Regions from separate parts of the Streptomyces sp. NPDC043726 genome, predicted to be linked through region 1. Evidence: riboswitches for the same ligand, from Rfam matches in the RefSeq annotation. Region 1 holds a riboswitch; the other holds the start of a gene.
The links. Region 1 has a riboswitch for ZMP and ZTP ahead of AC068Z_RS02890 (glycine hydroxymethyltransferase). Riboswitches for the same ligand answer to the same signal wherever they lie in the genome.
Positions count from the first base shown of each region.

Region 1 (4,859 bases):
CTGCTGGAGTACAACGCCGACACCCCCACCTCCCTGGTCGAGGCCGCCTCCCCGCAGTGGTTCTGGATGGAGGAGCGCTTCCCCGGCGCCGACCAGTGGAACTCCCTGCACGAGCGCCTGGTCGCCGCCTGGAGGAAGCAGGCCGCCCTCCTCCCGCCCGGCAGCCCCCTGTACTTCGCGCACTCCTCCGCCGACGAGCTGGGCGAAGACCTCATGACGGTCGCCTACCTCAAGGAGACCGCCGAGCAGGCAGGCCTCGACACCGACTGGATCTCCATGGAGGAGATCGGCTGGGACCGACTCTCGGGCCGCTTCGTCGACAACCGGCTCCGCTTCATCCGCAGCTGCTTCAAGCTCTACCCCTGGGAGTGGCTCACCACCGACCGCTTCGCCGGCCAGGTCCTGGACACCCTCGACAACGGCGGCGGCACCGGGACGACCCTGTGGATCGAGCCGGCCTGGAAGATGCTCCTGTCCAACAAGGCCCTGCTGGCCGTCCTCTGGGAGCTCTACCCCGGCCACCCCAACCTCCTCCCGGCCCACCTCGACGGCCCGCGCGACCTGGCCCGCACCACCGGCTACGTCGCCAAACCCCTGCTGGGCCGCGAGGGCGCGGGCGTGACCGTCCACGAACCGGGAGCCGACCCCGTCATCCGCGACGAGCCCTGCTGCTACCAGGAGCTGGCCCCGCTGCCCGACTTCGACGGCAACCGGGTCGTCCTCGGCGCCTGGGTCGTCGAGGACGAGTCGGCGGGCCTGGGCATCCGCGAGTCGGCGGGACTGATCACGGACGAGTACGCGCGCTTCCTCCCGCACGTGATCCTCTGAGGCCGGTACGGCGCACACGACCCTCCAGGCCGGTACGGCCCGGTCCGGGCCCGGGGCGACCCGATCGGCTGCACCGCCAGTACGGACCAAAGTGATCGGTCATACCCCCAGTACGGACCGGAGTTGGGCGAGCCCCCAGTCCAGGTCCTCCTTGCCGATCACCAACGGCGGCGCGATCCGGACCGTGGGGCCATGGGTGTCCTTCACCAGCACACCCCGGTCCATCAGCTTCTCCGACACCTCACGCCCGGTGCCGTAGCGCGGGGCGATGTCGATGCCCGCCCACAGCCCCCGCCCCCGCACCGCCGTGACCCTGCCGGTGTCGGCCAGCGCGGTCAGCTCCCGGTGCAGATGGCCACCCAGCTCCGCCGAACGCGCCTGGAACTCACCCGTCCGCATCATCGCGATCACCTCCAGCGCCACCGCACAGGCCAGCGGATTCCCGCCGAACGTCGAGCCGTGCTCGCCGGGCCCGAACACCCCCAGCACCTCGGCCGAGGACACCACCGCCGACACCGGCACCACTCCGCCCCCGAGCGCCTTGCCCAGCACGTACATGTCCGGCACGACCCCCTCGTGCTCGCACGCGAAGGTCCGCCCCGTCCGCCCGAGCCCCGACTGGATCTCATCGGCCACGAAGAGCACGTTCCGCTCCCGGGCCAGCTCCCGCACCGCCGCCAGATAGCCGGACGGCGGCACCAGCACCCCCGCCTCGCCCTGGATCGGCTCCAGCAGCACCGCCACCGTGTTCTCGCTCAGCGCCGAACGCATCGCCGTCAGATCCCCGAACGGCACGATCTCGAACCCGGGTGTGTACGGCCCGAAGTCCGCCCGTGCCTCCGGATCCGTGGAGAAGCTGATCAGGGTCGTCGTACGGCCGTGGAAGTTGTTGCCCGCGACCACGATCTTCGCCATCTCGGCGGGCACGCCCTTGACCCGGTAGCCCCACTTCCGGGCCGTCTTCACCGCGGTCTCCACCGCCTCCGCGCCCGTGTTCATCGGCAGCACCATCTCCATGCCGCACAACTGCGCGAGCTGCTCGCAGAACGCGGCGTACCGGTCGTGATGGAACGCCCGCGACGTCAGCGTCACCCGCTCCAGCTGCGCCTTCGCCGCCTCGACGATCCGCCGGTTGCGGTGCCCGAAGTTGAGGGCCGAGTAGCCGGCGAGCAGATCCAGATACCGCCGCCCCTCCACATCCGTCATCCAAGCCCCGTCGGCCGACGCGACGACGACCGGCAGCGGCGCGTAGTTGTGCGCGCCGTGCGCCTCGGCCGCGGCGATGAGGGTTTCCGTAGTGGTCACGGCACCTCCAGAAGACACCCGAAGACAAGCGGGACCCCCTTCCTATCCTTGCTCGGATGGTGGACGCGGGACCTTCACCCGACGGCGCGCCCGGTAGGCTGACCAGCGGGCCGTGACTGGCGCGCTGGGATGGGACCGACCATCGGGGAGCGGCCCGGTCGTGACTGTGTGCCGTGCGCCTGGGCCGAACCGTGAACGCTGAACGCCACGCCGTCCGGAGGCCGACTTGTCCGAGCAGCCCCTGTCCCACGAATCCACCGCCTTCCGCGCCGCCCTCGACGTCATCCGCGCCGTGGAGCCGCGGGTCGCCGACGCCATCGGCCAGGAGGTCCACGACCAGCGCGAGATGCTCAAGCTGATCGCCTCCGAGAACTACGCCTCGCCGGCCACTCTGCTGGCGATGGGCAACTGGTTCAGCGACAAGTACGCCGAGGGCACCGTCGGCCGCCGCTTCTACGCCGGCTGCCGCAATGTCGACACGGTCGAGTCCCTCGCCGCCGAACACGCCAAGGAGCTCTTCGGCGCCCGCCACGCCTACGTCCAGCCGCACTCCGGAATCGACGCCAACCTCGTCGCCTTCTGGTCCGTCCTCGCCGCCCGCGTCGAGGCACCCGCCCTGGAGAAGGCCGGCGTCCGCCAGGTCAACGACCTCTCCGACGCCGACTGGGCCGAGCTGCGCCAGGCCTTCGGAAACCAGCGCATGCTCGGCATGTCCCTGGACGCCGGCGGCCACCTCACCCACGGCTTCCGCCCGAACATCTCCGGCAAGATGTTCGACCAGCGCTCCTACGGCACCGACCCGACCACCGGCCTCCTGGACTACGAGGCGCTGCGCGCCTCCGCCCGGGAGTTCAAGCCGCTGATCATCGTCGCCGGGTACTCCGCCTACCCCCGTCTGGTGAACTTCCGGATCATGCGGGAGATCGCCGACGAGGTCGGCGCGACCCTCATGGTCGACATGGCCCACTTCGCGGGCCTGGTCGCCGGCAAGGTCCTCACCGGCGACTTCGACCCGGTCCCGCACGCCCAGATCGTCACCACGACCACTCACAAGTCGCTGCGCGGCCCGCGCGGTGGCATGGTCCTGTGCGACGACTCCCTCAAGGACCAGGTCGACCGAGGCTGCCCGATGGTCCTCGGCGGCCCGCTCCCGCACGTCATGGCCGCCAAGGCCGTCGCCCTCGCCGAGGCCCGGCAGCCCTCCTTCCAGGACTACGCCCAGCGCATCGTCGACAACTCCCGGGCCCTCGCCGAGGGCCTGATGCGCCGGGGCGCGACCCTGGTGACGGGCGGCACGGACAACCACCTGAACCTGATCGACGTGGCCACCTCCTACGGCCTGACCGGCCGCCAGGCCGAGGCCGCGCTCCTGGAGTCCGGCATCGTCACCAACCGCAACGCCATCCCGGCCGACCCCAACGGCGCCTGGTACACCTCCGGCATCCGCATCGGCACCCCCGCCCTGACCACCCGCGGTCTCGGCGCCGCCGAGATGGACGAGGTCGCCGGCCTGATCGACCGCGTCCTCACCACCACCGAGGCGGGTACCACCAAATCCGGTGCCCCCTCCAAGGCCGCCCACGTCCTGGACGCGAAGATCGCGGACGAGATCTCGCGCCGGGCGACCGACCTGGTGGCCGGCTTCCCGCTGTACCCGGAGATCGACCTCGGCTGATCAGCACTCTCTTGAGTTGTCAAAGAGCAGCGATCCTCGAAGTCGCCTCTCGAAGGTGACTCTCACAGATCGATGAGCCGCTGACGCGGCCCCTCACGCGGCGGTCCGGCACCCGGCCGGGCCGCCGCGCGGCGTATCGCGAGCCTGCCGCCCACCCCGGCCGCCGCCGTCCCGCCGTACAGCGCCGGTCCCGCCGCCTCACACGTCCCGCAGCTCCTGCCGGGGCCCCGGGTCCCCCCGACCGCCCAGCGGCCACCGGGTGGCGAAGGGCCGCAGGACCAGTGCCAGCGCCGCTCCCGCCGCACCCCCTGCCAGGGCCCACCACCAGCCGGTGTCGTCGTCCGAGCGCGCTGCCGCCGTGCTCCGGGGCGCGGGCGGGGATTCCGCCTCGACCGGCTCGGTCGGCTCGACCGGCGCTCCCGCCGCCGAGTCGTCGCGGTACACATCCCGCAGCGAGAAGGCGGACAGGTCCTCCCCGGAGTCGGGGCGGCCCAGCAGGTCCAGGTCGGACAGCAGGGCGCGGATGGGGCCGGGGTCGGCGGCGCGGTGCCAACTCGGGGTCGTCGGATCGGAGGGGATCATCGCCCGGCGCACCCAAACGTCCTCGCTCCCGCTGACCGGGAAGATCCAGTCGACCCGCCAGGGGCTGGTGTCATGGACGAGCCAGGTGAGGGTGATCCGCCGGTCGGCCCGCACGCCCTCGGGCGGGGCCCGGAACGAGCCCGCCCTGAGGAGGGAGTCCAGCCGGCCGTACTCCCGGTCCGAGTAGTACAGCCCCGCCGTCCGACCGGTCTCCGGCGAGACCAGGAACACGCTCGTCGGACCTCCGGCCGAGGCGGGCGCCGCACCCCACACGAGCATCGCCAGCGTCACCGTCAACGCCCCCGCCGACGCCGTCAGCCGACGCCATCCCGCCGCCAGTCCACGCACTCGACCGCGCATCCGAACCCCCAGCAAGTCGATCGCCGTGCGGCCCGTCCCCGAGCCGCGTGTCACTTCTGGTACACCGCCCGAGCCGCCGGGGTTCCCACCCCCGACCGACTATCCGGAG
Region 1 is NZ_JBWKCI010000001.1:623,957-628,815, reverse strand. Features, by position in the region: gene AC068Z_RS02900 (glutathionylspermidine synthase family protein) at 1-828, shown strand, start outside; gene rocD (ornithine--oxo-acid transaminase) at 928-2,133, opposite strand; ZMP/ZTP riboswitch at 2,236-2,325, shown strand; gene AC068Z_RS02890 (glycine hydroxymethyltransferase) at 2,360-3,808, shown strand; gene AC068Z_RS02885 (hypothetical protein) at 4,007-4,750, opposite strand; gene AC068Z_RS02880 (hypothetical protein) at 4,850-4,859, opposite strand, start outside.

Region 2 (4,859 bases), on a different contig from region 1:
GCCGTGCATCGTGAACGCCTGGTTGAACTGCTCGTTCGACATGATCTGCAGACCAGGCCGGGCCAGCTCGGCGCGCATGAACAGCGCCATGACGCCACCGACGCAGAAGAACGCGAACGAGGTGATCAGATAGAGCGTTCCGATCGTCTTGTGGTCGGTGGTCGTCAGCCACTTGATGCTGCTGACGTTTCGGTCTCTGTCGACTTGGTCTCTCACGACCCGCCTGTGTCCGCGCCCCGGGCCCACGTCACACTTCGGGGACGCGACAAGAATCACCGAGACCGGGTGTGACGATCCCGGGGGTGCCGGACACGAACGGGACATGAGCAACGACGAGATCTTCGCCGCTGCCTATCGCGAGCACTACTGGGCGGTCAGCCGCTATGTCGCGCGGCGCCTCGACGGGCGCACGGACGACGTCGAGGAAGTGGTGGCGGAGGTGTTCACGGTGGCCTGGCGGCGCCGTGCCGACCTGCCCGCGACCCCGCTGCCCTGGTTGTACGGCGTGGCACGCAACTGCCTGGCGAACGCGGTACGCGGCCAGGGCCGCAGACGGCGACTGGTGCGCCGGATGGGCAACGACGACGCGGCCCACGGCCGGCACGTGGAGGACGGCCCCGACGCGGAGGCCCCCGGCGCCTGGGTGCACGACGCCCTCGCCCGGCTCTCCCCGGCCGACCAGGAGGTGCTGCGGCTGACGGCCTGGGAGGAACTCGGCATCGACGAAGTGGCCCTCGCCCTCGGCTGCGGCACCCGCGCCGCGGCCATGCGCCTGCACCGGGCCCGGCGCCGGCTCAGAGCCGAGATCGACCGCATCGGCCCCACGACCCCCGCCAAGGAGCACGGCCATGGCTGACGAACTCGACCTCCTCCGCGGCGCCAACCCGGTCCCGACCGACGGCCCCCACTTCGGCGACGGACCCTTGGACCACACCGCCGAACGCCACCTGAACCGGCTGCTGAACGACCGGACCTCCCGCCGGCCCCGCCTGCGCTGGGCATTGACGGCCACGGCCCTGGTCGCCGCGCTCGTGTCGGCGCTGCTGTTCTCCGACCGGACCACCACCCCCGCCCTCGCCGCACCCCGCCCGCTCGTGGTGCGGGCCGACGCCACGCCCGTAACCCTGCGGACCCTGGCCGACAGGGGGCAGGCGGCGGCGGCCGACGGTGCGCCGAAGCTCCGCAAGGGCACCCACGTACGGTCGTGGAGCCTCGGGATGAGCGAGGACGAGCCGCCGGTCACGCTCCCCGAGGAACGTCTCGTGCGGTGGCGGGCCGACGGCAGCCACACGGAACTCGTCGTGGCGACCGACCCCACGCACCCCGGCCGGCCGGTGCTGACCGACGACGGGGAACTCGTCGACGACGGCCACGTCCTCAGCAGGCGGACGTACCCGCCCAGTTGGAGCGACGCCCCGCCCCAGTCGGGGCCGCCCGCCGACCCCGCGCGCCTGCGTGCCTACCTCCAGGAGGCCACGTACAGCGGAAGCCGGCTGGACACCGGCCAACTCCTCGACGCCGTCGGGGTGCTGCTCGACACCTGGACGCTCGGCGCCCGGGAGTCGGCCGCGCTCACCCGGCTGCTGGCGGACGCCGAGGGGCTCAGGCCGGTGGGCCGGGTGACGGACCGGCTCGGACGGGTCGGACAGGCGTACGTGCACGACGGTTCCGGCATCCGCCGGATGCTGATCCTGGACCCGGCCACCGGCGCCGTCCTGGGACTCGAGAGCACCTTCGCCGCGGCGGAGCCCGAGTACGGCGTCAGGGCCGGTGACGTGATGTCGTACCGCGCCTGGACGCGCTGATCACACCCCGAGCTGCCGGGCGGCCGCGGTCACCGTCTGCTCCAGCAGGACGGCGATCGTCATCGGACCCACCCCGCCCGGCACCGGCGTGATCAGCGAGGCTCGCTCGACGGCGGAGTCGAAGTCGACGTCGCCGACGTTCCCCGCGTTGTACCCGGCGTCGACGACGACCGCGCCGGGCTTGATGTCCTGACCCCGGATCAGCCGGGGCCGCCCCACGGCGGCGACCACGATGTCCGCCTCCCGGACCGCCGCCGACAGGTCCGCCGTACGGGAGTGGCAGTAGGTCACCGTCGCGTCGCGGGCGAGCAGCAGCATGCCGGCCGGCTTGCCCAGGATCGCGCTGCGGCCGACGACCACCGCGCGCTTGCCGGAGGGATCGACGTCGTAGGCGTCCAGCAGCCGCATGATGCCGCCGGGCGTGCAGGACACGAAGCCCGGCAGTCCGAAGCTCATCGTGGCGAAGGAGGCGAAGGTGACGCCGTCCACGTCCTTCTCCGGCGCTATCGCCTCGAACGCGGCCCGCTCGTCGATGTGCGCGCCCATCGGGTGCTGGAGCAGGATGCCGTGCACCCCGGGGTCGTCCGACAGCTTCCGCAGCTCGGCGACGAGTTCCTCGGTGGTGGTGGCCGCGGGCAGCGCCACGTGCCGGGACTCGATGCCGGCCTTGCGGCAGCGGTTCTGCTTCATCCGGACGTAGGTGACCGACGCCGGGTCCTCGCCGACCAGAACCGTCGCCAGACAGGGCGTGGTGCCGGTGCGCTCGGTGAGCTGGGCCGCTCGCTCGGCGGTCTCCTCGACGATCGTGCGGGCGAGGGACGTGCCGTCCATGAGCCGTGCCTGAGACATGATCCACTCCTGGGCTTGTTCCGGTTCGCCCAGGCGCACGGCATCGACTCTGCGTAGGCCGCTCCCCGGTGGTGCTCCACCTCAGCGCCAGTCACGGCCCGCCCCCACCCTAACGGACTCCTTTACTCGTCCCAGGCCTGGATCATCGTCTGCTCGACGATCTTGCCGTCCTTCACGGACGCCATCGACTCGGCGAGCACCCGTACCCCGTCGGAGTACCGACAGGACTCGCTGAAGGCGACGGTGTCGCCCTCGACGACGCAGCGCTCCAGCTTGTGGGTCATGTCGCGGCTGTAGACGTCCTCCAGCAACTCGCTGATCTCGTCACGGCCGTGCAGGACCCGGGGACTGCTGGGCTGGGTGTTGCGGTCCACGACGCGCAGTTCGGCGTCGTCCGCGTAGAGCGACAGGAGCGTCGTCGCCGTGTCTCCCTCGATGCCCCGGCGCAGGGCTTCGGTGTCGAAGCCGGGGCGTGCCGCGCTGCCCATGGTTGCCTCCTCGAAGGCCCGCGGCCTCGGGGGAGCGTGCCGCGACGGCCTCACCTACGAGGCTCCTCCGCCCCGGCAGCCTCGGCAAGCGCAGCGGGGGCGACCACGGGGGCCGGGCCGGGCGGCCGTCGCTCGCGGTCGGGGGGCTGGGGTGGGTTCCCGGTCGGGGCCGCGGCCTCGGGGCGGCCTCGCGGGTGCGGGCGCGCTGGTCTGCGGGCGGGGCGAGCGTGGTGGGCCGGTCCGCCTCACGGGTGAGCCGTGGTCGGCGGCCGTGTCCGGCGGGGGCCCGTCGGCGTTGCTCCGAACATGATCTCAACTCGACGTATCGTCGCCGCCGTCGGTCTGGCCGTCTCGGCCACCGGCCTCGCCGCGCCGCTGGCGAGCGCGGCCGAGGCGGAGGCCGCCCCCGGCGCGAACCTCAGCCCGATCCGCATGCTCGACTCACTGACCGTGAGCGACATCCCGGAGCAGCACAAGGCGGCCATGCCGCGGCCTTCGGCGCAGCTGAACGAGCTCAACCGGGTGCACGAGCTGAACCAGCTGCACCAGGTCACCGACCTGGCCGCCCCCGTCACCGGTCTGCTCCCCGGCATCGAGTACTGACCCGCCGTACCCCGCCCCGAAGGGCCGCCCGGACCGCCGGGCGGCCCTTCGGGGTTTCCGGGAGGGTGGAGGCATGCGGCAGCCTCCGGACCGGTCCGTGCGCTGGCGGCCCGGCTTCCCCGTGGACGCGCGGCTGACCCTGTCGAGCCTGCGCCGCGGCTCCCGCGACCCCACGCACCGGGTCGAACCCGACGGCACCGTCTGGCGCGTCGCGCGCACCGCCTCCGGGGCGGTCACCTACCGCATCCGCCAGTACCGCCTGGACGACCTCGGCGTCGACGTCTGGGGACCCGGCGCGGCCGAACTCGCCGACTCCGTGCGCCGTGAACTCGGCGAGGGCGACCGGCCCGAACTGTTCCGGCCCGCTCACCCCGTGCTGCGCGGGGCCGTACACCGCCTGCCCGGCCTACGGATCCCCTGCACCGGGCGGTTGTTCGAGGCCCTCGTGCCCGCGGTCCTCGAACAGCGCGTCGTCGGCCTGGACGCCGCCGCCTCCTTCGCCCGCCTGGTCCGGAAGTACGGGGAGCCGCCGCCCGGCCCCGCGCCCGACGGCATGCGCGTGCCCCCGCCCCCGGAGATCTGGCGCACCGTACCCAGTTGGGAGTGGCGCCGGGCGGGCGTGGACCTGCACCGCTCCGCCACCGTCGTCGAGGCCGCCCGCCACGCCGTACGGCTCGACCGCTGCGCCGGCGATCCCGAACGGGCGTACGACGTGCTGGCGAAGCTGCCCGGCGTCGGCGTCTGGACCGCCGCCCAGGTCGGCCACCGGGCCCTGGGTGACGCGGACGCGCTGCCCCTGGGCGACTACCACCTCGGCACGCTCACGGGCGTGGCGCTCCTGGGGCGGCCGCTGGCGGAGGACGAGATCGAGGCGTTCTACGAGCCGTTGCGCCCGCATCGCTACCGCGTCGTCCGCCTGCTCGAACTCGGCCCGGGAGCCGCCCCGCGCCACGGACCCCGGGCGCCCCGCGCGGGACCGTTCCACTAGCGCGTGTCACCCCTGCCCACCAGCGCGTGTCACCCCTGTCGACCGCACACACGTCTGATACGGATCGACAGCCGACCCCCGCACCCCCCCCGCAAGGAGCACGCCATGGCCGAGCCCACCTACGCC
Region 2 is NZ_JBWKCI010000002.1:30-4,888, forward strand. Features, by position in the region: partial or broken gene AC068Z_RS04715 (cbb3-type cytochrome c oxidase subunit I) at 1-177, opposite strand, end outside; gene AC068Z_RS04720 (RNA polymerase sigma factor) at 323-856, shown strand; gene AC068Z_RS04725 (CU044_5270 family protein) at 849-1,805, shown strand; gene AC068Z_RS04730 (bifunctional 5,10-methylenetetrahydrofolate dehydrogenase/5,10-methenyltetrahydrofolate cyclohydrolase) at 1,806-2,654, opposite strand; ZMP/ZTP riboswitch at 2,675-2,759, opposite strand; gene AC068Z_RS04735 (nuclear transport factor 2 family protein) at 2,777-3,142, opposite strand; gene AC068Z_RS04740 (hypothetical protein) at 3,449-3,745, shown strand; gene AC068Z_RS04745 (DNA-3-methyladenine glycosylase family protein) at 3,819-4,733, shown strand; gene AC068Z_RS04750 (SDR family oxidoreductase) at 4,839-4,859, shown strand, end outside.
Region 2: another riboswitch for ZMP and ZTP. It lies ahead of AC068Z_RS04730 (bifunctional 5,10-methylenetetrahydrofolate dehydrogenase/5,10-methenyltetrahydrofolate cyclohydrolase); the one in region 1 lies ahead of AC068Z_RS02890 (glycine hydroxymethyltransferase).